Regions from separate parts of the Sediminibacterium sp. FW305-C-61 genome, predicted to be linked through region 2. Evidence: riboswitches for the same ligand, from Rfam matches in the RefSeq annotation. Region 2 holds a riboswitch; the other holds the start of a gene.
What was found. A riboswitch is a leader RNA that binds a small molecule or an ion and turns the genes downstream of it on or off. The one in region 2 is predicted to bind cobalamin.
Positions count from the first base shown of each region.

Region 1: linked by a shared signal. The riboswitch ahead of ACH30E_RS10320 (ribonucleoside-diphosphate reductase small subunit) and the one ahead of ACH30E_RS04715 (TonB-dependent receptor plug domain-containing protein) in region 2 are both predicted to bind cobalamin.

Region 1 covers NZ_JBIQXR010000003.1:302,742-317,763, forward strand. The annotation lists gene ACH30E_RS10260 (glycosyltransferase) at 1-559, opposite strand, end outside; gene tgt (tRNA guanosine(34) transglycosylase Tgt) at 774-1,913, shown strand; gene ACH30E_RS10270 (LptF/LptG family permease) at 2,055-3,146, shown strand; gene ACH30E_RS10275 (citrate (Si)-synthase, eukaryotic) at 3,288-4,610, shown strand; gene ACH30E_RS10280 (hypothetical protein) at 4,709-5,248, shown strand; gene ACH30E_RS10285 (serine hydrolase domain-containing protein) at 5,366-7,051, opposite strand; tRNA gene ACH30E_RS10290 (tRNA-Ala) at 7,358-7,431, shown strand; gene ACH30E_RS10300 (DinB family protein) at 7,819-8,298, shown strand; gene ACH30E_RS10305 (Crp/Fnr family transcriptional regulator) at 8,428-9,006, shown strand; gene ACH30E_RS10310 (flavodoxin family protein) at 9,105-9,692, shown strand; gene ACH30E_RS10315 (DoxX family protein) at 9,697-10,152, shown strand; cobalamin riboswitch at 10,360-10,549, shown strand; gene ACH30E_RS10320 (ribonucleoside-diphosphate reductase small subunit) at 10,663-11,634, shown strand; gene ACH30E_RS10325 (ribonucleoside-diphosphate reductase subunit alpha) at 11,668-14,043, shown strand; gene ACH30E_RS10330 (hypothetical protein) at 14,059-14,517, shown strand; gene ACH30E_RS10335 (hypothetical protein) at 14,696-15,022, shown strand, end outside.
Region 2 covers NZ_JBIQXR010000001.1:1,084,396-1,099,417, reverse strand. The annotation lists gene ACH30E_RS04750 (DUF4271 domain-containing protein) at 1-774, opposite strand, end outside; gene hemW (radical SAM family heme chaperone HemW) at 846-1,967, shown strand; gene ACH30E_RS04740 (NAD(P)H-dependent glycerol-3-phosphate dehydrogenase) at 2,163-3,170, opposite strand; gene ACH30E_RS04735 (efflux RND transporter periplasmic adaptor subunit) at 3,402-4,745, opposite strand; gene ACH30E_RS04730 (TolC family protein) at 4,786-6,249, opposite strand; gene ACH30E_RS04725 (trans-sulfuration enzyme family protein) at 6,335-7,507, opposite strand; gene ACH30E_RS04720 (APC family permease) at 7,516-8,865, opposite strand; cobalamin riboswitch at 9,154-9,426, shown strand; gene ACH30E_RS04715 (TonB-dependent receptor plug domain-containing protein) at 9,539-11,452, shown strand; gene ACH30E_RS04710 (cysteine-rich CWC family protein) at 11,545-11,763, shown strand; gene ACH30E_RS04705 (MarC family protein) at 11,859-12,437, shown strand; gene ACH30E_RS04700 (DUF2752 domain-containing protein) at 12,445-12,738, shown strand; gene ACH30E_RS04695 (TM2 domain-containing protein) at 12,719-13,075, shown strand; tRNA gene ACH30E_RS04690 (tRNA-Arg) at 13,154-13,225, opposite strand; gene ACH30E_RS04685 (lycopene cyclase family protein) at 13,346-14,500, opposite strand; gene ACH30E_RS04680 (sterol desaturase family protein) at 14,530-15,000, opposite strand; gene ACH30E_RS04675 (carotenoid biosynthesis protein) at 15,002-15,022, opposite strand, start outside.

The DNA of each region.
Region 1 (15,022 bases), on a different contig from region 2:
AGGTTTCAAAACGAATCAGTTTATTCAACAAGCCGGGTTTCTTATGATAAGCTCCATAACCGAGTACAATCTCCGTACCATCGGTATAGCATTCCTGCATACGTTGGATCCAATGTTCGGAAGCTGGCACGCAATCGGCATCAGTTAATAGTAAAATTTCATGACGCGCACTTTTGATACCCATTGACAAGGGGAATTTTTTACCACTAATCATTTTTGCTTCCTGCGTGAGTTCAATGTAATTGATGTTTTTAAACATTTTTTTGAACTCATCAACCAGGTATTTGGTATCGTCGGTAGAATTATCGTTTACTAATACCACTTCATGTGTTGTCTGATACTGCTGAACCAAAACTCCCGGAAGTGTTTTCACTAGGTTATGCGCTTCATCTCTTGCGCAGATAACAACTGATACCGCATGTTCAATAGAAGTTTCTTTCGGGGGTGTTTTAAAGAAGGCCAGTCTTTGAAAAAAATACAGGTAGTAAAACAATTGAATGCCTATAATCGCACAAAAGGCATAAAAACAAATATCCCAGAGCAGAGTTGGTATAGTCATTCCGCAAAAATAGGGCTTGAACCTGCTATGTTTGAGTGAACTGTGGAGATGTGGAAAAGTCTGGGGGGTGAAAGACGGGGAGTGCGACAGTCCGAAAGTCCGAAAGTCCGGAAGTCCGAGAGACAGAGGTTGAGAGTGTATCATCTGGACTAATACTCCATCTTTCCAACTTCCGGACTCACGGACTTTCCGACTTAACCTCTACTTTTGCCCAATGGCTTCACTCAAATTTGAATTGGAAACTACAGCGACTGGCAGCAGGGCCAGGGCGGGTAAGATAACTACGGATCATGGAGAAATTCAGACACCTATTTTTATGCCCGTTGGCACGGTGGGAACGGTAAAGGCGGTTACCCAACAGCAACTGAAAGATGATGTGGAAGCGCAAATTATTTTAGGCAATACCTATCATTTATACCTGAGACCAGGGATTGAAGTGCTTGAAGCAGCGGGTGGGTTGCATCGTTTTAATGGGTGGGACAGACCTATCCTGACAGACAGCGGCGGGTATCAGGTGTTTTCTCTGGCTGCTAATCGGAAAATAAAAGAAGAAGGTGTATTGTTTCAATCGCATATTGATGGAAGCAAACACATGTTCTCTCCGGAATCTGTGATGGATATTCAACGTAGTATTGGTGCCGATATCATCATGGCATTCGATGAATGCCCTCCATACCCCAGCGAATACGGGTATGCTAAAACAAGTATGGAACTTACTCATCGCTGGTTGGATCGGTGTATTCAAAGATTGGCTGAAACACCTGATAAATATGGGTATACACAAAATCTGTTTCCTATAGTTCAGGGGAGTACTTATAAAGACCTCCGGAAAGCATCCTGCGAATATGTGGCATCAAAAGGTGCGGTGGGAAATGCCATTGGAGGATTAAGTGTAGGTGAGCCGGAAGACATGATGTATGAGTTTACAGAACTATGTACGGAATACCTTCCTATCGATAAACCACGTTACCTGATGGGTGTAGGCACACCCTGGAATATACTGGAATGTATAGACAGAGGTATTGATATGTTCGACTGTGTTATGCCTACCCGTAATGGAAGAAATGGGATGATCTTTACGACAGATGGAGTAGTGAATATCAAAAATAAAAAATGGGCCACTGATTTTTCTCCGATAGACCCTGGTTTGGATAATGAAATGAGTCAGTATTACACCAAAGCTTACCTCCGCCACCTTTTTGCGGCAGATGAAATACTGGGTATGCAACTGGCAAGTATCCAAAACCTATCATTCTACCTCTGGCTCGTAGGCGAAGCCCGCCAACATATCCTGTCCGGCGATTTTAGCTCATGGAAAACAGCAATGGCTGAGCGTGTGAAAAGAAGACTTTAGTATTGCAGAGAGTAGATCGCTGATGTCTGATCGCTGATCTCTGATTTGGGATATATGTTAATATTGAGCAAAACAAAACAAATCAGACATCAGAAATCAGCGATCAGACATTAGCCTGTATCTTTGACCGGATAAGCCGCTATGAAAAAATTAGACTGGTACATACTAAAGAAATTTTTAACCACTTTCTTTTTTTCCATTTTCCTGTTTGCGGTTATTGCTATTGTGGTGGATGTTAGTGAGAAGACGGATGATTTTGTTAGGTCCGGGTTGTCACTGAAAGAAATAATCACACAATATTACTATGGCTTTGTACCCCATATCATTGCCTTGCTCCTGCCTTTATTTGTGTTTATAGCCGTTATATTTTTCACCTCGAAAATGGCTGGAAGAAGTGAAATTATTGCTATTCTGGCAAGCGGAACCAGTTACCAACGATGGTTAAGACCTTATTGGATTGGTGGTGTATTATTAGCAGGATTATTATGGTTTGCCAACCAGTATGTAGTACCAAGGGCAAACCAGATCAGGGGAACTTTTGAGGCCAATTATATTGACAAGAATAACAGTTACAATGCCCTGCTTAGCTCTAGTAACTATATTTATTTGAGGGTTGACTCATTTACCTATGCGGGTATATATGCCTATGATACTTTAACTAAAAGGGGAGGTCCATATTTTTCCTATACCATTCGTAAGAATAAAGTAGTGCAAAATATGCGGGCCGACCAGATTATATGGGATACCACAACCCGCAAATGGAAGATGGAATCTATTATAGAACGTAATATTTCAGACCAGGGAGAAATTGTGGCGATGGTGCAGGAGAAACAAATGAACTTTAATTTCAAACCCCTTGACCTTAGTCGTGATAAATACACCAAAGACAAATTAACAACCCCTGAATTAGACCGTTTTATTGCCCTGGAAGAATTGAGGGGGTCAGAGGGATTGAATAGTCTCAAAGTAGAAAGATACAGACGTGATGCAACCTGTGTAACAGTGCTGCTTTTAACCCTTATTGGTGCTATTGTAGCGGGAAGGAAAGTAAGGGGAGGGAGTGGGGTACATTTGGCTGTGGGTTTTGTTACGGCGGCATTGTTCATCCTGACGGATAGATTTTCTACCATATTTTCTACAAAAGGTGATCTGCCCCCGCTTTTGGCCGCCTGGATACCCAATTTAATCTTCGTTTTTGTAGTGGTTTATCTCTATCGAAAGGCTCCTAAATGATTTTAACGGAGTTTACACAACCTTCATCGTTTTAGTTTTGTTGTACAAGGCAACTTGTGTTACCTTTAGCGGCCTGAAAAGCACCCGGAGCACGACTTTTAATCTCTTTTATAACGAACGCCATAGCTAAAATTTTACGAAATGGGAATCATCAAAGAAAGGTTCAAGCAAAAAGCTGATATTGCTAATGCTGAGATCAAAGACATTCTTAAAACACACGGAAATAAAAAGATCGGAGAAGTTACCCTTTCTCAGGCCTATCAGGGAATGAGGGGTATTACCGGACTGGTAACTGAAACCAGTTTACTGGATGCACAGGAAGGTATCCGCTTTAGGGGTTATTCTATTCCGGAATTACAACAACTTTTACCAAAAGCACCTGGTGGTGGAGAGCCTCTTCCTGAAGGTTTGTTTTACCTGATGCTGGTAGGTGAAATGCCTACGGAAGAAGATGCAAATCATATCACCAGTGTATGGCAGCGTCGCAGTCATGTGCCGAACCATGTGTTCCATACAATAGATGCTTTGCCGCTGAATACGCATCCTATGACCATGTTTGTAACGGGAGTAATGGCCCTTCAAACAGAGAGTAATTTTGCAAAAGAATATGCAAAAGGCATCAACAAAAAGGAATACTGGAACCCGATATATGATGATGCAATGGATCTTATTGCACGTTTGCCACGCATCGCAGCTTATATCTATCGCCGTAAATACAAGAACAACGAACATATTCATCCTAACGGATTATTAGACTGGGCCGGAAACCTGGCACACATGATGGGCTATAACGACGAAAGTTTTAAAGAACTGATGCGTTTATATATGACCATACATGCAGACCATGAAGGCGGTAATGTATCAGCACATACTACCCATCTGGTAGGCTCAGCATTAAGCGATCCTTACCTCAGTTATGCTGCAGGTATGAATGGACTTGCAGGCCCCTTACACGGCCTCGCCAACCAGGAAGTAATCAAGTGGATTTTTGAAATGCAGGAACAACTGGGTACGGATGATCCTAGCAAAGAACAGATAGCAGATTATGTACAGAAAACTCTTGCATCCGGAAAAGTAGTACCTGGGTATGGTCATGCAGTGTTGCGTAAAACAGACCCACGTTTTACTGCACAAATGGAATTTGGTAAAAAGCATATGGCCGATGATAAACTGGTAAATACTGTTTGGAAAGTTTATGAAACTGTTCCACCAATCCTGGAATCACTGGGTAAGGTAAAAAATCCATGGCCGAATGTAGATGCCCATAGTGGAGCTTTACTGGTGCATTATGGGTTGGTAGAATATGAATTCTATACCGTATTGTTTGCAGTGAGCCGTGCATTGGGTGTTTTGTCGAGTCTTTGTTGGGACAGAGCCCTCGGTCTTCCAATTGAACGTCCGAAATCTGTTACAACAGAAGCTGTTAAACAATGGCTGGAAGGAAATGGAGAAATCTGGGAATAGTAAGGTCTTTAATTATCATAAGTGGTCCGGCGAAAAATGCCGGACCACTTTTTTTTATGCCATGCTTGTCTTAATTTGGGTAACCGAACCCTTAACTTATGGCCACATCTACCACCAAAAAAGCAGCAGTAAAAAAAGCAGCAGTAAAAAAAGTTGCAAAGAAAGCGGTGAAGAAAGCTGCTACTAAAACAGCAACAAAGAAAGCCGCTCCCGAAAAAAAGAAAAAAGAAATCAAGATCAAGTATTCGGATAAGTCTGCCGGTCAGCCAGAACTTGTTCCCATTTTCGAACAAATAAAAGCAATGCTTTTGCCCTATGTAAAAGGCAGTTTGCAATTAGTAGGTGGAAATGGTGGTATGTTATGCCTGGTAAGCCAAAAGCCCGTAGAAATATACGGTAGAAAAAGAGATGAACTTTGGTTTGCTGGTATCCTGGTTCAAAAGGGATATGTTGGTTTTTATTACATGCCGGTATATGCGCAACCTGAATTGAAGCAGGTGTTTAAACCGGAGCTACTTAAATGTTTAAAAGGGAAAAGTTGTTTTCATATTAAAAAGAATGATCCGGTTATTATGAAACAAATTAAAGAATCGCTGAAAGTTGGTTATACGATGTATAAAGAGAGGGGATGGTTGTAGGGAAATTCAGCATTTTCGACATTATCAGTATAGATATACCTAAGACAATTTATGCAATTTAGTATGTTGTAAAAAGAGCTTTGAAAAGCAAGCTCTTTTTCTTTTGAACTATTGCTGTTATTTAGCCTTGAATAACATTCCTGATACGCCATCATTACTAACTTCTATTGCAATAATTTTTTTTTGCCTATTGCGCACCAGTTTGATCTTTTTGAAATTCCTGTTATTCGATGTTAATAAGGAGGAATTGATGGGTGTTAGTTCAAATTCTCCCAATCTTGTATGAAAAGCGTACAGTTTCCCCTGCCTTGCCGAAAAACTGAAAAGACTAGCCAGCTCATCACTGAAAAAATTACCAGTAAACATCTCAGGGGTAGTCTGCTGATATTTAACAAATTCTATTGTCCTCTGCTTATTAATAACCATTTTCAGTATGGCATTATTTGAGCTGCTATTTTCAAAGAAAACACTTACATCTTCTTTGTCAGCCAGCATTTTGAACTCATTTGCTGATACCGGAACAAGCCTGGATGTTGCACCTCCGGGTCTGATATATACAAGTGTATCATTCACAAGTTTTATCTCACGGTCGTACCATTCATCGGGATGCCAGTATTTGCCACAAAAAATAGCAAGTTGTTCTTTAGACAGCGAAATAAATTTACTTGAGTTATGGGTAAATACTGGTTTCTGTGGCGATTTAGGGTTATTCTGGTACAAATCGCTCAAAAAAATATCTGCGAGTGAAATAGCCAAAGTACTTGCATTAAAAGGTGTAGCATTTGAAAGAACAGCTACCGAGGCATTGTATTTCGGAAAGCGTGCAAGATGACTTCTGAATCCGGCATCGGAGCCGCTATGATCAAACCATTCAAGACCATGTAAGGTAAAGCCTGTAAATTGACCCAGGGCGGATTCTGAAATACTACCATCATTCAGTTTTGCCCGTTGGTTCAAAAGTTCAACCACTTTCTTAAATGAGTTATCCGGTGCATTTAGAAAACTTGCCCATTTGCTCAAATCAAATGCAGTAGTAAATAAACTGGTTGGCCCAACAATTGAATAGTTGAGTACACTTTTTTTATACTGAGTCCCTGATTTATAATATGAATAAGCTCTTTGTTTTACCAGTTTTTCAAAATCATCGTAGAAGAACGAATGATCCATGCCGAGTTTTGTGAAAATATTATCCTGTGTAAATTTTGAAAATGAAATGCCGGTAACTCTTTCTACTACTTCAGCCAGTAAAGTAAAACCAGTATTACAATACATGAATTTTTCGCCGGGCATAAAATTCAAACTTTGCTGACGGTATACAAGTGAGAGTATTTGTGTTTTTGTGATAACATCATCCAGCCTCCAGCCGCCCATTTCTAGCAGGCGCCATTGTTCACGCAGTCCGCTGGTATGGGTAGCCAGGTGTCGCAACGTGATTGTTTTGGGATACATGGGAAGTTCCGGAATATACTTACGGATATCATCATCCAATGAAACCAGTCCTTTCTCCTGAAGTAACAGAATGCAAAAGGCTGTGAATTGTTTTGAAAGGGATGCTGCATGAAATGGGGTAATATCTGATACAGGTATATCGTATTCAAGATTGGCAAGGCCTTTAGACTTGTGATAAACTATTTGCCCTTCTTTAACTACCGCTACAGATATGCCTGGTGTTTTATCGTTCCAGGCTGCAAGAATACTATCGGCCTTTTTTTGTTTCAGTAATAATTCATCACTTTTTTGTGAAAAAATAGTTATAGGAGTTAATGCAAAACACAATACTATACACCGGCGAATAAATAACATATAAAGGTTTATTAACCTATCGCTTTTTTGAATTAGATGTTACAGAAAATTCCAGAAACTTCTTGAACTCACAGAATCACTTCAGTGTATCAATCAGTTAGCCAGTATTAATGATTTAACCGATAATGGTTTAAAACTGAATGACCATCTGAATACGCAGGTATATTATTCCATTACAGAGTATAAAATAGCGGTTTTTTTTAGTTGCCAGATCAGGTTTTGGGATGGCTTTTAAGATTTTGGGTTATTTCAAAAACTAAAATTTTGCAAGAATATGACCAGCCCATACATTTGCATTCCTATAATGGGGAATTAGCTCAGTTGGCTAGAGCGCTTGCATGGCATGCAAGAGGCCACCGGTTCGAATCCGGTATTCTCCACTTGTCCACCGTCCGCGTGTCGCTGAAGCTTTAGCGAAGGTGGACTAAAGCTCCAAGAGGCTACAAATTTTGTAGCCTCTTTTCTTTTTTGAATTATCTGAGTTGTTAGAGCGTCCCGATGGTACCATCAGGAAGGCCACCGGTTCGAATCCGGTATTCTCCACTTGTCCACCGTCCGCGTGTCGCTGAAGCTTTAGCGGAGGCACAAGCTTTAGCGAAGGTGGACTAAAGTCCAAGAGGCTACAAATTTTGTAGCCTTTTTTCTTTCATTGAATTATCTGAGTTGTCAGATTGCCCCTTCATATTGTCTATTTTACATACCCCTCTTAACATATTTAGACAATACATTTGTACCTGGAACTGATCATAATCTAAAAAGTAAATCAAATGAATATCAACCAAACAATCTTAAAAATGATTTTCGACAGGTGGTATGGTAGCCTGAAAAACTGGAATGATGCACTTAATGCAATTAGTGATGAACAATTGCAACAAGAAATCGCGCCAGGTAAAAACAGAGGTATTTACCTATTAGGGCACATGATTGCAGTACATGATGATATGCTGACCCTATTAGACTTAGGAGATAAATTATATCCCGCTTTGCGGGAACCATTCCTTAGTTCTCCCGATAAAGCAATTGCTGATATACCCTCAGCACAGGAACTAAGGGCTTATTGGACCAACCAATGCGAAGTGTTGAAGCAAAAAATGGATAGCGTAGCCCCTGAAGAATGGTTTGAAAAACATACAGCAGTTTCTGCAGAGGATTTCAGTAAAGAACCTCATCGTAATAAATTAAATATCATTTTAACCAGAACAACCCATCTTACCTACCATACCGGGCAATTATTGATGCTGAAGTAAATTAACCAAAGTATTAGCTGGCAGAATTGTTAGTGGTGCTTTATATTCAATTTGAAAATCAAAGAGGCTGACTTAATACAGCCTCTTTTTTGTTTCATTTATTACATTTGGTTATCAAACCTATCTTACATGAAGGATAACTTTATTCAAAGTTTGCAGCAACATGTAACTTTAACCGAACAGGAGCTGGCGGTTATTGAAGAACTGTTCAATACCAGGAAGTACAGAAAACGACAATATATATTGCAGGAAGGAGAAGTAATGCGTTTCGATAGTTTTGTGTTAAGTGGACTTACCCGCTTGTATGAAGTGGATGAAAAAGGACATGAGCATATCGTAATGTTTGGGCCTGAAGGTTGGTGGGTAGGTGATTTGTACAGTTTTTTTGCTGAAACGCCTTCCAGATTCAATATTGATTGTTTGGAAGACACAGAAGTGATGCAAATTTCAAAAGAAAACCTGGAGACGCTATATAGCAGGGTTCCTAAGATGGAAAGACATTTTCGAATTTTATTACAAAATGCCTATATCGCTTCTACCGCACGCGTAACTTCTTCCCTGATCAAATCTGCTACGGAACGGTATGCTGAATTTATAGAACGTTATCCGGATATCGAACAACGTGTGCCAGATCATCAAATAGCTTCTTATTTAGGTATTACACCACAAAGTCTTAGTCGTATTCGCGCTGGCAGAAAAGAAAGCTAGCCTGGCCAATTATTACCATACGGTAATGCTTTTTTTTAACCTTTGTGATTGTTGGTCGCCACGCCGGTAAACAATTTTGTACACTAAAAAGGTACAAAATGAATCGACTAATCATCAGTGTTATTTATCACAGTCAAAGTGGCCATACTAAACAGTTGGCAGCATTTCTTGCGAAACAACTCGAAACGAATTATACAACAGTACACCTGATGGATGCTCAGGCAGCAACGAATAATTTCGAGTTACTGCATACCTCCCATCTTATTGTTTTTGGCTGTCCAACCTATTTTGGAAATATTCCGGCTGCATTCAAAAAATTTATGGAAGCAACAGGCAGCTTCTGGTATAAACAAAGTTGGAAAGATAAACTTGCAGCAGCATTCACGATATCCTCAACAACCAATGGCGATAAGCTAAATACACTGAATTCTCTTTTTCTGTTTGCAGCCCAGCATAGCATGCATTGGATAAGTCTGGGTGTACTACCCAGATACATTAATGATATACAAACGGATGGACAAAACAGGATGGGCGCTTATATTGGCCTGATGGCACAATCCGAAAATGCCATGGATAAAGTTTTGCCATTACATCCTGGTGATCAGCTAACAGCTGAATTATTTGCTGCAAGACTGCTAAACGTAGCCACACAATTCAATCAAATAAATCTTCAACCTAAAAATTAGCAATATGAAAACATGGTTTTTTCGCACAAACAATTCTTATGCTCCCATAGTGGCCAGAATATTTCTTGCCTGGACATTATTTCCGCACGGTGCACAGAAATTACTGGGGTGGTATGGTGGTTTTGGATTTACAAACAGTATGAAATATTTTACAGAATCCGTCGGACTTCCACCTGTCATAGGTTTTCTGGTTATCATTATTGAATGCTTCGGGCCTTTATTTATTTTATTTGGTTTAGCAACCCGGTTTTGGAGTTTTGCTATTGCAACAGTGATGTTTGGAATAATCGTTACTAATTTCCATACATACTTTTTTATGAACTGGTTTGGTACACAACCACAGGAAGGGTATGAATTTTTTCTACTTGCCATCGGTATAGCACTTTCGTTGGTTATATCTGGGGGAGGAAGATTTTCAGCTGATGCTGTAATCATGCAGAATAAAAGTAAAGCAACATAATAACTAGCGATATTCAGGTTATCAGTAACCCGAAAAACTATTGTAATCAAAATATGCCGGAAATCATCCGGCATATTTTTTTGTAAAGATTAGCGTGTACGATTGAATAATTATCGTAAAACAAGCTATGGATGAATCACTTCGGGCATTGCAGAGGTTTTCAACATTCCGTGTATAAGAGTTACCCTCGTTTTAACTATTGCATACTACTTTACATCCGGATTTGGTTCCCGCTCTGCGGGATTAAAAGGGAATCCCGTGAAAATCGGGAACTATCCCCGTAGCTGTTAGCTTCATTAACCTGTTTCATCTACAAGTCACTGTTCCGATATAACGGCACGGGAAGGCAGACAACAGGGAAGTAAGTCAGAAGACCTGCCAACATCAAATTTAATTAGTAACGTAAGCTTTCGGAGGAAAAGCCGGTACTGAAATGACTGTTGCACATTGTGTACTTTTTTTCAGCTATCAGTATTTGCACTGCCGTGAGCATACACAAAAAAGTATGCTATGGAACCTAACAATGAAATTCTCCTAAGGGAGAACAAGGATCGTTTTGTGATCCTACCGATTAACTATCCCGTTATCTGGGAGCATTACAAAAGACATGAAGCCAGCTTCTGGACAGCAGAGGAAATAGACCTGAGTAACGACCTGAAAGACTGGGCATCATTAAATGACGGAGAGCGACATTTTATAAGTCATGTACTCGCTTTTTTTGCAGCAAGTGATGGTATAGTAAATGAAAATCTTGCAGTAAACTTCATGAGTGAAGTGCAATTGCCTGAAGCCCGGTGTTTCTATGGTTTCCAGATAATGATGGAAAATATTCATAGCGAAACCTATGCGTTGCTGATCGATACCTATATCAAAGACCCGATTGAAAAGGATAAACTATTTCATGCTATTGAAACAATACCTGCCGTTAAAAAGAAGGCAGAATGGGCTCTCCGTTGGATTGAGAATGGAAACTTTGCAGAAAGGCTGGTAGCATTTGCAGCAGTGGAAGGTATTTTCTTTAGCGGAAGTTTTTGTTCCATTTTCTGGCTTAAAAAACGTGGACTAATGCCAGGATTAACTTTTAGTAATGAATTGATTAGTCGCGATGAAGGTCTGCACTGCGAGTTTGCCTGTTTATTGTATGGTATGCTTCAAAAAAAATTATCGCAGGAAGAAGTGTATGCAATCATTACAGATGCAGTAAGTATCGAAAAACAATTTATTACAGAAGCATTACCTGTTAACCTTATTGGTATGAATGCGCAGCTAATGCAACAATATATTGAGTTTGTCGCCGATCGCTGGTTGCATGAGCTGGGCTATCAGAAAAAATACCATACCAGTAATCCATTCGACTTTATGGAAATGATTTCATTGCAGGGTAAAACCAATTTCTTCGAAAAACGGGTTGGTGATTATCAGAAAGCAGGGGTAATGGGAAATAAAGACACACAAGTGTTTTCTACTGAAGAAGATTTTTAAAAAGAATAAAATAATAACGCTAAATAGCTTTTTATGTATGTAATAAAACGAAACGGCAAACGTGAATCCGTAAAATTTGATAAGGTAACAGCACGTATTGAAAAATTATCATACAGCCTTAGTCCAATGGTTAACGTGATTGACGTAGCAAAAAAAACCATTGAAGGAATTTATGAAGGTGTTGCTACCACAGATCTTGATAACCTTGCAGCAGAAACTGCTGCTTCATTAACCATAACACATCCCGACTATGCAATACTGGCATCGCGTATAGCGGTTAGTAACCTTCATAAGAGTACAATTAAATCGTTTTCTGGAACCATGCGAAAACTGCACCAGTATACTGATGCTACAACCGGAAAGAAACTGCCACTGATTGCTGATGATATAATGCAGGTTATTGAAGACAATGCGGATTTACTGGATAGTACAATTATTTATGACCGTGATTATGCATTCGATTATTTCGGATTTAAAACACTTGAAAAGTCCTATTTACTACGCATCAATGGGAAAGTGGCTGAACGCCCGCAACATATGTATATGAGGGTTGCCGTAGGCATTCACAAGCAAAATATAGATGAGGTTATTAAAACATATCACCTGATGAGTGAGCGTTGGTTTACACACGCAACGCCAACTCTTTTTAATGCCGGTACCCCAAAGCCACAAATGAGCAGTTGTTTTTTACTAACGATGAAAGACGACAGCATAGATGGTATTTATGATACTTTAAAGCAAACGGCAAAAATTTCGCAGAGTGCAGGTGGTATTGGATTGGCCATCCATAATATCAGGGCAACAGGTAGTTATATTGGTGGAACGAATGGAACAAGTAATGGTATTATACCGATGCTTCGGGTTTTTAACGATACAGCACGATATGTAGACCAGGGGGGTGGCAAAAGAAAGGGTGCATTTGCTATTTACCTGGAACCATGGCATGCAGATATTTTTGAATTTCTCGATCTGCGTAAGAATCATGGTAAAGAAGAACTACGGGCAAGGGATCTTTTCTTCGCACTTTGGATATCAGATCTATTTATGAAACGGGTAGAAGCAAATGAAGACTGGAGCCTGTTTTGTCCGAATGAAGCACCTGGGTTAAGTGAGTGTTGGGGTACTGAATTCGATGCGCTATATACAGCTTACGAGCAGCAGGGTAAGGCACGAAAAACAGTAAAAGCCCAGGACCTGTGGTTTAAAATACTGGAATCGCAGATTGAAACAGGCACACCCTATATGTTGTATAAAGATGCTGCCAATAGCAAAAGCAACCAGCAAAACCTGGGTACCATAAAAAGCAGTAATCTCTGTACAGAAATACTGGAATATACCTCTCCGGAAGAAGTGGCCGTATGTAACCTTGCTTCACTGGCGCTTCCGCGTTTTGTATCAGAGGGTAAATTTGATCACGAGAAATTATATGAAGTAACCTATCAGGTTACTAAGAACCTGAACGCGGTGATCGATGGAAATTATTATCCTGTTCCAGAAGCGGAATATTCTAACAAAAAACATCGTCCCATTGGAATTGGTGTGCAGGGGCTGGCAGATGTTTTTATAATGTTACGACTTCCATTTGAAAGTGAGCTGGCACGATTACTGAACAAGAATATTTTTGAGACCATTTATTTTGCTGCCATGACAGCAAGTAAAGATCTGGCAAAGGAACAGGGCGCCTACGAAAGCTTTAGCGGATCGCCACTCTCAAAAGGCATATTCCAGTTTGATATGTGGAATGTACAGCCCAGCGACAGGTGGAACTGGGAAAACCTGCGTGCAGAAGTAATGCAATCTGGTGTTCGAAATTCCTTGCTGGTAGCGCCAATGCCAACAGCGTCAACTTCACAGATATTTGGTAATAATGAGTGCTTTGAGCCATATACATCAAATATTTATACGCGTCGTGTTTTAAGCGGGGAATTTATTATTGTAAATAAGCACCTGCTCAAAGACCTTGTACAATTGGGTTTGTGGAATAATACCATGAAGCAAAAAATTATAGCAGCTAACGGGTCTATTCAGCAGATACCAGAAATTCCCGCAGATATAAAAGAGTTGTACAAAACAGTTTGGGAAATAAAACAACGCAGTATTATTGATATGGCTGCCGATCGCGGAGCTTACATTTGCCAGTCTCAATCACTAAATGTTTTCGTAGATACACCCACTATTTCCAAACTCACATCCATGCATTTTTATGGATGGAAAAAGGGACTTAAAACCGGCATGTATTATCTGCGGACTCAGGCAGCAACTCAGGCTGTACAGTTTACGGTAGAGCAACAAATGAATATTGTAACACAAGCAGCAGAGGTGAAAGCAGTGCAAGAACAAATTGATCCCGTTCAGTCGCAAGGTGGCAGTTGTTCTATGCAGGATGGATGTATCAGTTGTGGATCATAATCAAAAATAAATACGATGAAACAGATGGTCTTATTATTGTTGCTGGTAGTAGTTGGTTCGCTATCCTATGGTAATCAATTTGATGGAGAGAAACTGAAAAGATCCTGGTGTGACACAATCCCGGTTATAATACCTGCTAAATTTGAAGATGATTATGGTATCAGGTATGTCATCAATGACCAGATTTGGATACAGGAACCATCAACTAAGTACCATATTTTGCGATGGAACAAAGATCAGCAATACCTAATTGCAAAAAATGATCATCAGAATAAATCCGATGCAGGTCTGTATACCCGTATAGATTATATGCGATTCTCTGGTATGGCCCCATATACCTGGGGATTTTGTCTGAGTGTATACAAGGCGGCAACTGATTCAATAGCTGAATTCGGGCCTAATAATACAGATCGGGTAAATCCAAAGAAAGGGTGCAATGGTTTTCCGTTTTCCAGGATGAAACTGGTACAATAAACGCAGTTTAAATACTCTTTTGGCGAAAAGTGCAGCAAAAGCTGCACTTTTTTTATGGAGGAAAATGGGGCTCTCTATCTATAAATGTTAAGATATTGTTAATGCGACAATTGATACCCAACGCTTTTTAATTGTATGAGGGTATTCATATTGTAACAAGCAAACAAAACAAAATAGCATGAAAAACAAACTGATCAACGGAAGCTGGTTAATACTTGTGGTGATAACTTTATTAGCTTCTTGTTCAAAAAAAGAAATACCTGTACCTGTTAATCAAGGGCCTGTTAATAATCCTGTTCCGAATACGCCTCAACCAGGAGGTGGACAGAACCAACCTCTTCGATTAACAATTAAGGTACAGGCTGTAATTAAGATTGGAGATATTATATACGACAGTATACCCGCCAGTTTTACACTCACCAGTTATGATAGTGCTAACCAACCACACATGTTAATGGTTAGACTAAAACCAGGAGTTAATGAAGTTAATATTCCGGCAAACCAT
Region 2 (15,022 bases):
GGGTTTGGCAAAAGCCATCAGGAAAAGAAAAGGTACCAGTATGATACCCAACACTTTATTAACCAGGAATACCGTGAAAGTATAACTAACTGCTGCATCTCTGGAATTGAAAATCCATCCTGAAAACTGTAAAAAGATAAATTTTCCGAAGTACACTACAGTAAGCAATGCGGCCCCAAAAAATACAATATGCCAGAAAGGAAAATCCAGCCAGTCATTATTCCTGATAACCAATGCCCCGTAAATACTGGTAGTAACAATAAAAAGGAAATTAACGAATAATGAGCCCAGGTTATCCTGCAGCAATTGGTCCTTTGTTTGTTTCTGGCGAAGCGAGGTTTGCAAAAACAAGACAAAAAGGTTCTTGATATATCGGGGAAATACGGCACGTACAAAAGCAAGTAATAATACCACTCCCATTAACAGATAGAACATATCATCCAGTGTTCTTCTTTCCCGGAAATCTGAAATCATAAATAGCGGAGTCCCGGAAAGCGGTAAGAATGGATGCGTATAATACTTTCGGTAAGTAGTGGTATCAATTAAAGGAAGAGACGGTGGTGCCTGAGCAGTTAAACCTGCTTGATTACTGTCTGCCAATGATAAAGTATCGCCAGATTTAGTAGCCGAATCAATTTTTGAAAATTGTTTGACGATACTGTCTTTTTGCTGAATAACCCTACCAGATACGCCTGGTGTATCGGTTTGACTAATTCCGCATAAAAAGGAAATCATTCCTGTAAACAACAAGAAAAAACGCATCAGCAAATTCATTGCAACAAAAATAAGCTTTTCGGTTATCTGTAATACAAGAGTCCCGACAGCTTCGTTGTATCTTTGTAATTATGGCAGGCATTTATATTCATATTCCCTTTTGCAAGAAGGCCTGTCATTATTGTAATTTTCATTTCTCTACAACGCAAGCCACAAAGCCTGCAATGGTTGCTGCCATTGCAAAAGAAACAGCACTCAGGAAAAATTATTTAACCGATACTGTTACAACCATTTATTTTGGCGGTGGCACCCCTTCCCTTTTGACTTTCGAAGAACTTCAAGCCATTCTCCATAATATTCGCCATTATTTCAACATTACCATAGACGCTGAAATAACGCTGGAAGCCAACCCAGACGATATTTCCAGAGATAAACTACTGGAATGGAAACAGGCCGGCATCAACAGGCTCAGCATAGGTATACAATCATTTTTTGAAGAAGACCTGGTTTGGATGAATCGTGTACATACTGCTTTACAGGGTAAAGAATGTATTCGGCTGGCAAGGGAAAATGGATTCAGTAACCTTACAATCGATCTTATTTATGGCACACCCGGACTAACGAATGACCGCTGGTTGAGTAATATCGACACCGCTATTACATTAGGCGTTCCTCATATTTCGGCATACGCTTTAACGGTTGAACCTAAAACAGCATTGGATCAACTGATTCAAAAGGGTAAGAAAGAAGATATTGATCCTGACCTTCAGGCAGGTCATTTTGAAATACTGACTGAGAAATTAGCCGAGGCTGGATTTGAACATTACGAAATTTCAAACTTTGCCAAACCCGGTTTTAGAAGCAAACACAACAGCAGCTACTGGCAAGGTCAGCCCTATCTCGGTCTGGGTCCTTCGGCTCACTCCTTTAATGGAACTACGCGGCAATGGAATATTTCGAATAATGCACTTTACCTGCAATTCCTTGAAAAAGACACAATACCTGCTGAATCTGAAAATCTCACACCCATTCAACAGCTTAATGAATACATTATGACCAGTCTTCGGACCATGGAAGGCTGTTCACTTTCTCTGATAGAAGAAAAATGGGGGATGGAAGTGAAATCAGCTATTAAAAGTGCTTCCGGAAAATACCTGTCAGAAGGATATTTAATATCACAGAATGATACTTTGGTTTTAAGTCCAAAGGGTAAATTTCTGGCCGATGGTATTGCAGCAAACCTATTTCAATAGCCTGATTCGACTTGACTAAGCAAATGCTGTAACTACTCCTGAAAATAAATACGATTAATGCTTCCCGGGATGATTAGAGTGATGCAACAGTTTCCTGAGGAGGTTTATGATAACCACCCCTCCAAGCAGTACTAAAAGTACTATAGGATTTAATAAGGTAAATGAAACTGGCATATTATAAAGTTACCTCTTTTTTTACACCAAAAAACCTTCTATTTTCTTAAATCCATCAGCGGCAGGACAATGGTTCCAGAGAATTTCATAAATCGTTGATGCTATGGGGGTTAGGGCATTTACTGATTGGTTTGTACGGTAAATACACTTTGCGGCGTAATAGCCTTCTGCCACCATATTAAGTTCCAGTTGAGCGGCCTTAACAGAATAACCCTTTCCGATCATGTTTCCGAACGTACGGTTTCGGCTATACAGTGAATAGCAGGTTACCAGCAAATCACCCAGGTAAACAGATGCTGCATAGTTAGGTTCCATAATTGCTGGTTGAGATTCCTGTTCGCTTAACTTTCGAAGGAAAGTAACCATCTCATTTGCACTGTTCGCTATATAAACACTCAAAAAATTATCTCCATATTCCAAACCATGGGCAATACCCGCACCTAATGCATAAATATTTTTTAGAACAGCGGCATACTGAACACCCACAACATCGTCGTTCACTACCGTATTGATGTATTCAGTAGTAAAATCTTTTGCAATCTTTTCTGCGCACGCATGGTCTTTTCCGGAAAAAGTGAGGTAGGAAAGTTTTTCAGAAGCTACTTCCTCTGCATGACAAGGACCCAGCAAAGCAAAGTATTGATCGAGTGGCACATTATAATGCGAATGCAGGTATTCATGCAATAATCTGTTATCAGTAGGCATGATGCCCTTTATCGCAGAAATAATTTTCTTGCCTTTTAAATCTTCTTCTTTCAGTTGTGCAAAAACCTGTTCCGTATAAGCAGAGGGAACTGCAACCACCAGGGCATCTGAGGCAGCTACCACTTCCTCCAGATTACTACTGAGTTTCAGTTGTTGTGGATTAAAATATGCGGCGCTGAGGTAATGTGGGTTATGCTTCCTTTTTTCCATATAGGCTATCGACTCCGCATTCCGTACCCACCAATAAATAGTATGCCCGTTATCCGTCAAAATTTTTGCCAGGGCCGTGGCCCAACTTCCACTACCAATTATTCCATACTGCATGAAGGCAATTGTTTTTCTGCTGCAAACATACGGAAGTTGGGGATAGGAAGGGAAAGGCTGAAAGTCCGGGGACCGAAAGTCCGGAAGTCCGGGAAATTGATGATGTTATTAGGTTAGTAGTGTGTTAAGCCCCAATAAAAAAGCGTTATTATTTTATAATAACGCTTTACAAGTTCTTTAATCTCACCCCTCTTCCGGACTTCCGGACCCCGAACTTTCGGACTCAATCCGCTACTCCTTCTTCTTCTCCTCAAACAATTTATCCTTCGCAACAACCTGTACCAGGTTGCCTTCTTTCAGTATTTTACTTACGGTATTATATGGGCCGGTTACTACCTGATCGCCTTCATTCAATCCATCGAGGATTTCGATATAATTCAGGTCCTGTATGGCTGTTTTTACTTTTACCTTTTTTACTTTTTTATCTTTCCCGATTACAAAAACCACTTCTTCAACGGCTTCATCATCAGCGGGGTTTCCTGATACAGGTGCATCAGTTGCAGATGATTTTTTTCCCGATTCAGTTTTTTCTCTTGTTGTAACTGCATTTAAAGGAACTGCCAAAACATTATCCTTGGTATTGGTTTGGATATCTGCACTGGCTGTCATACCCGGACGAAATGGAAATGCTCTTCCAGGTACAACCATGTCTTTATAGCTGCTCTGGATCAGACGAATATGTACTTTATAATTTGTTACTTCAGTAGAAGTAGTAGTTGCAGCCTGTGTGTTAGGGTTGGCAATTTTGTAAACCAGTCCTTTGAATTTACGATTGGTATAAGCATCTACTTCTACGAGTGCTGTATCTCCGATTTTTACTTTAGGGATATCGTTTTCTCCCACATCAACCCTTATTTCTATGCTGCGCATATCAGCTACACGCATCATTTCTGTACCAGCCATTTGTGCGGTACCAACAACACGTTCTCCTTTTTTTACGGCCAGTAAACTGATAACACCATCCATAGGTGCAACCAGTGTTGTTCTGGAGAGATCTTTATTGGCTCTTGCCAATTGCGCCTCAGCGCCCATAATAGATGCTTCTGTTCCTTTCAATCCTTCTCTTGCTGCATTATAATTAGCTTCAGCACTGCGATAAGCCTGTTCTGCCTGGTCATATTCCTGACGGGAAGTAACTTTTTCCGTATACAGTTTTCTTTGTCTTTCGAAATTTGCCTTTGCATTATCCAGTGTTGCTTTTAGTCCTGGCAAACTGGCATTTGAATTAGAAAGCTGTGCTTTAGCCTGATCAACTCCAGCTGCTACCTGATCTCTCTGTGTAGAATATATATCAGCATAAATTTTTGCCAATACCTGTCCTTTACGAACACTATCACCCTCATTTACATTAAGCTCTACGATTTCTCCGCTCACATCGGGACTTACCTTCACTTCAATTTCAGGATATACTTTACCACTTGCATTTACGGTTTCAATAATGGTTCGGGTAACTGCTTTTTCTGCTGAAACTTTTAAGCCTTCGTCTTTTCCGATTACACCACCTTTCTTCAGTCCAATAAATCCTCCTACAACTACAACAAGTCCGATGATGATCCAAAGTAATTTCTTATTCATAGATATTGTATTTCGTATTAGTAACTGGTTGTTATTAGTGTTAGAGTTTCAATCCCTGTCCTTTATAAAATTCCAGCACTTTCATTTTGAACACGTAATCATATTGATTTGCCAGTTGCTGAACTTTTGCACGAAGCAGGTTATTTTGGTTGGTTATGAGGTCTAATGATCCTAATAAACCTACTTCATAACGTTTCAATGCAAAATCATAAGCTTTCTGGGTCGCTTCCACTGTTTTTTTGCTTGCATTGAATTTCTCCAATGCTGCAGTGGCGTTATTATATGCGGTGTATATGTCTTGCTTGAGTTTAAGATCAGCCTGATTCTTTTGAAGTTCTACAGTACGCAGGTCGAGTTTAGAACGACGGTAAGCTGTTTTGGCCTGTCCGCTATTAAAAATGGGTACGGATAAATTAATACCTACGTTCTGACCAAAGTTATTGGTGATCTGGTTTGTCCATCCTTCCCACAGACCACCAAAGCTTCTGCTTGTTTGGCTGAAACGGTAAAGTGGATTTTGAACATAGTAATCAACATTGCTGATCGTAACTTTTGGTTCTGCCCCTGTTACTGGTGAGTATCCAAGAAAAGTAAAGCCCGTTGTTTTTTTGAATGAATTAGAGAAGTTGGTTGCAAGGTTACCACCAAAACTAAGGGTTGGATACATTTGACCTTTCGCTGCTAAAACTGATTTTTGTGCGGCCTGTATCCTGAAATCATTTGCCTTTTGTAGCGGCTGTGAAGTAAGTGCCAACTGATAAACCAATTCTGGCTGCAGGTCGCCAAAAGTTTCCAATGGAATACTTTCTACCGGCGGCGTTTCAATTTCGAAACCAATTGCCGGGTCGAGGTTAAGCAACCCTTTCAGATTTAATATATTGAGTTCATAACTGGTTAGGGCTGCAACAAAATTGCTGCTGTCAGTGGCCAGTTGAGCTTCAATTTCAGCGAGATTAAGTTCTGGTAATACACCAGCTTCTACCCTTTTCCTCGTGATTTCGAGTTGTGTCTGCGATTGGGCAATTTGCACCTGGGTTATTTTCACCTGCTCACGGGTAGCGAGTACCTGGAGGTAAAAATTAGCTACGTTCAGGGAAATATCATTGGCAGTTCTTTCTACTTCTGCAAGTGCGGCCTGAGCATTAAAGAAAGCTGCTTTGATGGAGTTTTTTAAAGCTCCCCCATTATAAATCTGTATACCTGCATTCAGGCCAAAGTTCTGATAAAGAAACTGGTTGGTAGAGAACTGGTTGGTTGTAGGGTCAATTGATCTACCAAAACGCACACCTGTTCCAGAGTTAAAATTTAGGGTTGGGTACTGGCCCAATTTTGCCTGTTGAGCTTGCAACGCACTGATCCTTGCCTGTATATCAGCCTGCTTCACAGAAATATTATTCTGTGTTGCGTAGTCAATACATTTACGCAGATCCCACTTTTCATTAGTTGTCTGAGCCTGCGCCTGTATTAAAAAGGCAGTTCCCAGAATGGCAATTAACTTCTTCATATATAACAAAAATAACAGTTTCCCAAGCCTTATCGATAATTTTCTGATAGGCGGAGAAGCACTAATGGAAACCGTTCATAAGTCGTTATGAATGGTCATTTATTACATTCAATGCCTGGGCCAGATCGGAAATGATGTATTCCGGCTCCTCTAATCCCACATACAGCCTCAGACTCCGATGTAGTGCCTGCCCTGGATCAAACTGATCCCGCGGCATTCCGGCGCATTTTGGGATAATCAACGATTCATGTCCACCCCAACTAACAGCCATTAGTATATGCTTCAAGCTATTACAGAACGATTCGATAGCTTCACAGGATTGGGTTTTTAAAATAAAAGTCAACAAACCACAAGAGCCCTTCATTTGCTTTTTAGCCAACTCATACTGAGGAAAATCAGGGTCTAAAGGAAAAATAACCCTTTCTACAAGCGGGTGCGACTTCAAAAATGCTATTACTGCCTGGGTGCTACGTGTGATACGTTCCAACCTTGTAGGTAATGTCCGAAGTCCCCTAATCAATAACCATGCATTAAAGGGCTGGATACCGGACCCTATATTATTGTATTCACTGTTAAAGATACGGGTAATCTGTTTACTGCTGCCGCTTAATACACCTGCCACTACATCACTATGGCCGCCAATATATTTGGTTGCAGATTGAAGCGTGAGGTCGATCCCCATTTCATAAGGTTTCTGGTAAATTGGGGTGCAATAACTATTATCACAAATTGTAACAATATTTTTTGATTTTGCCAGGCTAGCAACAGCAGCTAAATCTTGCAGATCGAACATCCAGCTATTGGGAGATTCGAGGTAGATCACTGAAGTATTAGGCTGAATAGCATTTTCGAAGTGCTCAATTGACCGGCCATCTATATAGGTTACTGTTACCTGAAAACGAGGCAATATCTCATCAAACATTTTCCTCGCCCATGTATAGGGATCTTTTACGCTTACGATATGATCGCCAGCTTTTACATTGGCCAATACAGCCGCGAAAATGGCGGCAGCACCACTATTAAAAACCAAACAATCTTCCGCTCCATCTAGCGCTGCCAATTTTTTCCTGAGTATTTCAACAGTTGGATTTAAACCGCGACTATATAACCAGGTTGAATATTCATCTGCCAACGAAGCCCGCAGGTCCTCTACTTTCTTAAAAGCAAAATTGCTTGATTGTATGATGGGTGGTGATACTGCCCTGAAATATTCATCCCTATCTTCTGCCAGCTCATTTAGTATATAAGATAAGTCCATATTAAATACTAGTCTTTTTGTTCAACAATTGGTTTCCTGAGTTTTACACTGATATAGTAAATAAGCATAAAGCCCATCAATACACAAAATCCTACAAATGCGGTATCTGGTGTTTGCATGGCAATACTGATGCCTACAAACAAATATGCGCACATGAAAATAAGCGGCACAATCGGGTAAAACTTCATTTTAAAGATACCCGTTCCATCCAGGTGCTTGGTTCTTTTGCGTAAGATGAAAATAGTGGCACTGGATGCTACCATTCCGAAACAATCGAGGAAAATAGTGAAGTTGAGGATCTTGTCGAATGTCTGTGCAAAAAATAAAATCACGATACACATCGCTGCAAACACGGTAAGTGATATAGTAAATACCTGGTTCTTAGGATTTTGCTTACCAAAAAAAGAAGGCAATGTTTTTTCTTCACTCATTGCAAACATAACCCTTGGATTACTCATCAACAAAGCATTTACATAAGCCAATACCCCGAAGAACAAAAAGAAAGAAAATATATCTGCCCCACGTTGACCAAATGTGCGCTCCATCACTACATACGCTATTTCTCTTTCCCCTTTCATCTGATCAAACCCAACAATGGTGTAATAGCTAAGGTTTACCAGCAGATAAAGTCCGATAATAATTGCTATCCCAATAAATATGCCTCGTGGAATATTTTTTGCAGGCTGGTTTACCTCATTACCAAAGTTGATTGTTTGCTGGTATCCCCCATAGGTAAATGAAACGGCTATAAGGCTTATTCCAAGGCTCTGGATCCAACTCATAGATGTTACTTCATTTGAAGGCGTTGTAGTAGCAGCAACGACACTAACTGTTTCATGCGGAAAAAATAATGCGAGGATGAGTACAATGATCATCCCGATTTTAATCAGCATCAAAATATTCTGAGCCCTGGAACTCATTTTCAACCCCATGAGATTAATCCCATAAAAGAAAATAATGGCCCCGCAACTAATCAGGGCTTTGTGGATATCCGTCCACTCAACCCCAGGAAATAATTTAGTGATATAACCACTTCCAATTAATGCTACCGCACTTAAGCTGGCAGCATTACTAATGAGGATGATACAATTAATAGCAAATGCAATACTGGGGTGATAGGCATAGGAGAACACTTTATAATATCCACCTGTAACCGGATAACGGCTTCCAATTTCTGCATAAGTGAGGGCACCACACAGCGCCACAAAGCCACCTAATATCCAGGCGGTAAAATAAACGGAAGGCTCGATGGCATCTTTCGCGCTAGTAGCTGCCGTTCTGAAAATGCCCATCCCAATCACCAGACCCACAACGATCATGGTGAAGCTAAAAAGATTTAATTTTTGATTTCCCTGCATAAAAATTATATGATATGGTGATAAATGTAAGGAAAGATGTCGGATCGCTGATGGCTGATGTCTGATGTCGGATCGCTGATGGCTGATTTGAAAAGAATCATAATTTGCAAATCCCAAATTTCCGACATCCGACATCCGACATCCGACATCCGACATCCGACATCCGACATCAGAGATCCGACATCCGACATCCGACATCCGACATCAGAGATCAGAGATCAGCGATCAGCGATCTGTCTTATCCCCATCCTGGTGTAAAACTTAATTTCCTGATTCTGCCTTACATATTACATTTGCGACGTATTTGGTTCCCGAACAATCGGGATTAAAAGGGAAGTCCGGTGTAATTCCGGCGCTATCCCCGTAGCTGTAAGCTCTTGGGTGGTGAATGGTCAATTGTCAATGGTGAATGGTATTATGTAATACTTTATTGACCATTCACCATTGACCATTCATTACAACCACTGATGTTTCTACTAACCACTGTCTCACAAAACGGGATGGGAAGGTTCAACAACAGAGAGTAAGCCAGAAGACCTGCCACAATACAGACGATCATTCACGGCTTTCGGGTGAAAAGCATGGAATGTAAATGCTGTCTGCAGCGGCTATTTATGTTTCTCCGTTTTTTGGTTTCCTGAAAGCTCATTGTTCAACTATTTAATCATTAACAATGAGCAAAACAATTACGCTCCTCGCTTGCATGCTAACAGGTCAATTCCTGTTTGCACAAAAAGACACCGTTGTACTCGATGAAGTAGTAGTAACGGCCAACAAATTTGAACAAAAACAAAGTTCAACCGGTAAAGTGATTACGGTAATCACAAAAGAACAAATTGAAAAAAGTGGCGGAAAATCAATCGCCCAATTACTCAATGAACAAGCTGGCATCACCATCAATGGCGCACTCAATAATACCGGTAGCGTCCAAACAGTGTATACACGTGGCGCATCTGCGGGCAGAACACTTATCCTGATGGATGGCATTCCGTTGAACGATCCATCAACCATTACCACTGATTTCGACCTCAACTTCTTTTCCGTTAACGATGTTGAAAGAATTGAAGTTTGCAAAGGTGCACAGTCAACGCTATATGGAAGTGACGCTATTGCAGGTGTTATAAATATTATTACCAACAAAAAAGATAGCAACAAAGCTTTTAATGTCAAGGCTACTTTAAGTCAGGGTAACCTGGGTACTTCAAAAAACAACGTACAAGTGTACGGTAAAGCCAATAAGCTAACTTATGCGGCCCGTTTTGCAAGACTATTTACCAATGGGTTTTCCTCCGCCTATGATAGCACTGGTGTTAAAAATTTCGATAACGACAAATATGACGGCATTGTTTCGAGCGGACAACTATCATACCAAATCAACAAGGAGCTTTCTTTCAGAACCTTTTTGATGCATAGTCAGTATAAAGCAGGAATTGATGCAGGCGTATTCAGTGACGACCGCGACTATACCATCAATAACAGATCGCTCATTACCGGAACTGGTTTGCACTACAAAAAAGGAAGTTTATCCATCACAGGTAATTACCAGTATAGTGAATTAAGACGTAACTACCACAATGACAGTGCGCATAAAACAAGTACCTGGTTTGAGGATAATACTTACAATGGCAAATCACAATTTGTGGAACTCTATGCTAGTACCAGCATTGCAAAAGGAATAACCCTGTTAGCTGGCGCAGACTATCGATACAATTCATACAACCAACAGTATTTTTCTGTAAGCGCTTTTGGTCCTTATGCAAGTCAGTTTAAAGACACATCTCTTTCACAAACGGCTTTATATGCATCATTTATATATAATAGTCCGGATAAAAAATTCAATCTTGAAATAGGAGGTCGTTATAATGATCATTCACGTTATGGTTCTAACAGTACTTATACCTTCAATCCGTCTTATCGTTTTAATGAGCAGTTTCGTTTGTTTGGAAGTATATCAAGCGGCTTTAAAGCACCATCGCTTTACCAGTTAAGTCTGAATAGCAAACTTGATGCTGAAAAGGCGGTAAATTATGAAGCTGGCATCAGCTTCCAGGAAAAAAAGGTTAATACAAGGCTCGTTTATTTTAATAGAAAGATCAATAACGGAATCGATTACAATTACATCACGTTCAACTATTTCAACTATGTTAAACAGGTGGTGAATGGATTAGAATGGGAACTTGCCGCCAAACTAGGGAAAGCAGGCATCAGTGCAAATTATACGCTATTGTTTAGCGAAGAAGTTACCCAAAACAGAACAACCACAAAAGATACTGTCACCTATGAATATTTATTACGCAGGCCAAAACATCAGCTTAACCTTGGTGCGAATATAGATGTATGCAAAGGATTAAATATTGCAGTTACAGCAAAATATGTAAGCAGTCGCTATGATATTGGTGGTTATCGCCGTGCAGACATTTCGCTTCCCTCTTATTTTATTATGGGAGCTTCCGCAGATTATGTGCTCAATCAAAATATTCGCTTTTTTGCCGATGCACAAAATATTACCGGAAAAAAATTCTTTGATGCAAGAGGCTTCAACGCAATTCCATTTCTGTTTAATACTGGTGTAACTTTTAATTGGTAAAGGGCAGTGAATTGTGAAAGGTGAATTGTCAATAGCGAAGTAACTGGTTTGATAATCCCCTATTCACAATTCACCTTTCACAATTCACTACTATGACACACAAACATGAAATAAAACATTGCCCACGTTGCACCAAGCCTTTTGAATGCAAAGTGGGCAATATACCTGCCTGTCAGTGCAGTGGCCCCAAACTCACTCATGAAGAAAGGGTTTATATTGAATCAAAATATACCGACTGCCTTTGCAGAACTTGCCTGGAAGCACTTCAGTTTGAGTATAAACTGGTGGTTAATAATGTGTTTAGGTTTTAGTGAGGTGTGAATTGTCAATGGTGAATTGTCAATCGAAATTCACAATTCACCATTGACAATTCACATTTTTGTATCTTGCTAATAAACCAGCCAACATGACCTTTCACCTGGATTATTTACTGACTACTACGTTTACCTTATTTGCAGTAATAGATATTGTTGGATCAATCCCATTATTGATCTCTCTTAAGGATAAAATGGGAGGGATCAGGTCTACCCAGGCCACTTTGATCTCCGGCTTATTGATGATTGTTTTCCTTTTTGCTGGTGAGGCTTTTCTAAAAATACTTGGACTTGACATCCGTTCATTTGCAGTTGGGGGTTCTGTTGTGATATTTTTATTAGGACTTGAAATGGTACTAGGACATGAAATCTTTAAAGGAGATAAGGATGCCAAATCGGGTTCAGTCGTACCTATTGCATTCCCAATTATTGCAGGAAGTGGTACGCTTACCACGGTTATGTCTTTAAAAGCAAACTTCGACGAATTATATATCCTTAGTGGCATACTGATTAATCTGGTAGTGGTTTATGGTGTTTTAAAATCCCTGAAAGTGATTGAGAAAGCACTTGGACAGGCTGGATTATTGGCAGTACGTAAGTTTTTTGGTGTAATCCTGCTCGCAATTGCAGTAAAAATATTCAGTAGCAATATTGCCGCTTTCGGTAAATAACTGATACATGAAGAAATTACTTCGACATAATGAACTATTTTTCTGGATCATCGCCATTTTATTGCTTTACTTTCTTCCGGGATACAATGAAGGACAATCCCTTTGCATTTCAACCTTAATTGGATTGGGTAAGTGTCCGGGATGTGGTATAGGACACGCCATTCATGATGCGCTTCATCTTCGAATTGCATCCTCATTTCAGCATCATCCGTTGGGAATATTTGCAGTTATTATTATATTTATCAGATTAAAGCAACTTTTACACTTTATATTTAAAACCCATGAGACCAAACCTGTATAGTCTTATCCCTGCACTTGAAGGGGAAGAACTGGTATATATTCAAAATTTAACTGCCGGATTATCCGACGAAAGATTGCACAACTTTATTGCAGTATATAATGGCAACCGCAGAAAATCAGACCAGGTTTTGATTGGATGTATATTAGGTTTTGTACTCATAGCAGGTGTACAAAGATTTATGGTAAGACAAAATGGTATGGGACTATTATACCTGTTTACTGGCGGACTTTGCCTGATAGGGACTATTGTAGACACCATTAATCATAAGCAACTCACATTCGAATACAATAGTCAGGTAGCCAGAGAGAGTTTAGCAATGGTACATGCGATGGGGTAGCTTTTAGGTGTTAGTGATTAGGGAACATAGTAAAGCATAACATTTTCTTATTCCTTATTTCTTATTCCTTATTTCTTGTGGCCTCGCCAGGAATCGAACCTGGATCTGGAGCTTCGGAAACTCTTATACTATCCATTGTACTACGAGGCCAATATGTCAATAAACTACCCAATAAAATAAATAGCCTACTCTTATACTATCTCCGCCTTATGCGGATACTACTAGGCCAATTCAATCAAACGCAGCAAAAATAATAGAATACTTTTAAACTCACCGGAATAACTCCTTAATGGCAGCTTTTAGGAAAATGGTGGTGGGTACACTATTCATGATTTGTAAATCATCCCATAGATTACTCTCGTTGTCCAAAAACTTTAATACCCGTTGGGCTGGGTTCTTTTTAAATATAGCAGCAAAGACCTCATCACCATTTAATTGCTTATTGTATAATACGTGTAATAATACCGCATCATAAAATCGGAATTTCTTTTCCGTTAAGCTGGTGTGTGAAGATGGGTAACTTCCTTTAACCAAATTAGTCAAGATTTCATCCGTCTTCTTTTGGATAAACTGAAACGCATACCCACTACTGCCTTTTGCCTGTCCACCTGCTATACCCATATTTATAACCCTGCCATCTGCAGCAGGAAATATATGGTTGGTCATAGGTATAATGCCAAATTCTTCATGCTCTATAGTGTAATGGTCAATTTTAAGGTAGTTCTGCAGGTATGACTGTAATTCCTTAACATATTTTTCCTGTTCCAATAAATTTGGGGTAAACAGTGTGTATTCTACTAAAGCTGAGTTAGTTGAAATAGGCAATACATACATAAAAGTTGTTCCTTCATCCTGCGCTACCCTGAAGTCCATGAATGTGGCCTTATCAGGATCAAAAGCCGGCTCTTTTGTTTCGATGACCCAGCCTTTGAAATGTTGGAGCAGCATATATTCACCCTTCCTGATCTCAGGTTTTTCAAATAATATACTGTTGAACACATATTCTGCTGTAGATATGAAGGTTGCAGTTTCTACAAATGCCTTATCACCTGCTGTCCCAACTTTTAAAACCGGTTCATACAAAAAATGAATATTACTCCTTTGTTTGGCCAGTTCTTGTATGTGCTGGTAGAAATCAATTCCCCTGATCATTTTATATTGATAGGGTGATAAAGGAAGGGAAGAAGAAAAATACTTTGAGTAAAACCCGACATCCTGCCACTTACGAAACACAAGCGATTCAAAAACACCTTCGCCTTGTTCCCAAAAGCACCAGGTTCTGTCGTTCTTTTCTTTAGGGGCTTTATCGATAACAAGTATTTGTTTATCATCGAAAAAAGGATGTTGCATCATGCGCTTAAGTAAACTCAAACCTGCGCAACCTGAGCCTGAAATGATATAGTCGTAGTTAGCGTGAATGGTCAATAATGAATGGTGAATAATCCGTTGAACGGTTAGCTTTTTCTTAATTGTTCGTCTTTTCGCACTTTATCCCAGTATTTCTTTGCAACAATCAGCATACCGAAACTTTCACCTTCATGTTTATCCAGGTGCTTATGATGCATTTTATGCGCCCACCGAATAGCTTTTATATACCGGTTATTACTCCTTGTAAATAATTTGATACGCTGATGTATGATGATTTCATGAACAAGAAAATAAGCAAATCCATACAGCGCAATTCCTGCCCCAATACTCACCACCCAATAAACCTGGTTCATACTACCTAACATAATACAAAGCCAACTGGGAATAGCGAAGATGATAAAAAAAGCATCATTCTTTTCAAAAAACCCCGGTCCTTTCTGGTGGTGATCTTCATGTAAATACCAAAGAAACCCATGCATCACATAGCGGTGCGTAAGCCATGTAATTCCTTCCATGATACAGAAAGTAGCAAGTGTTATAAGGAGGTATATCCACATATTATAAATACAATCTTAGTAT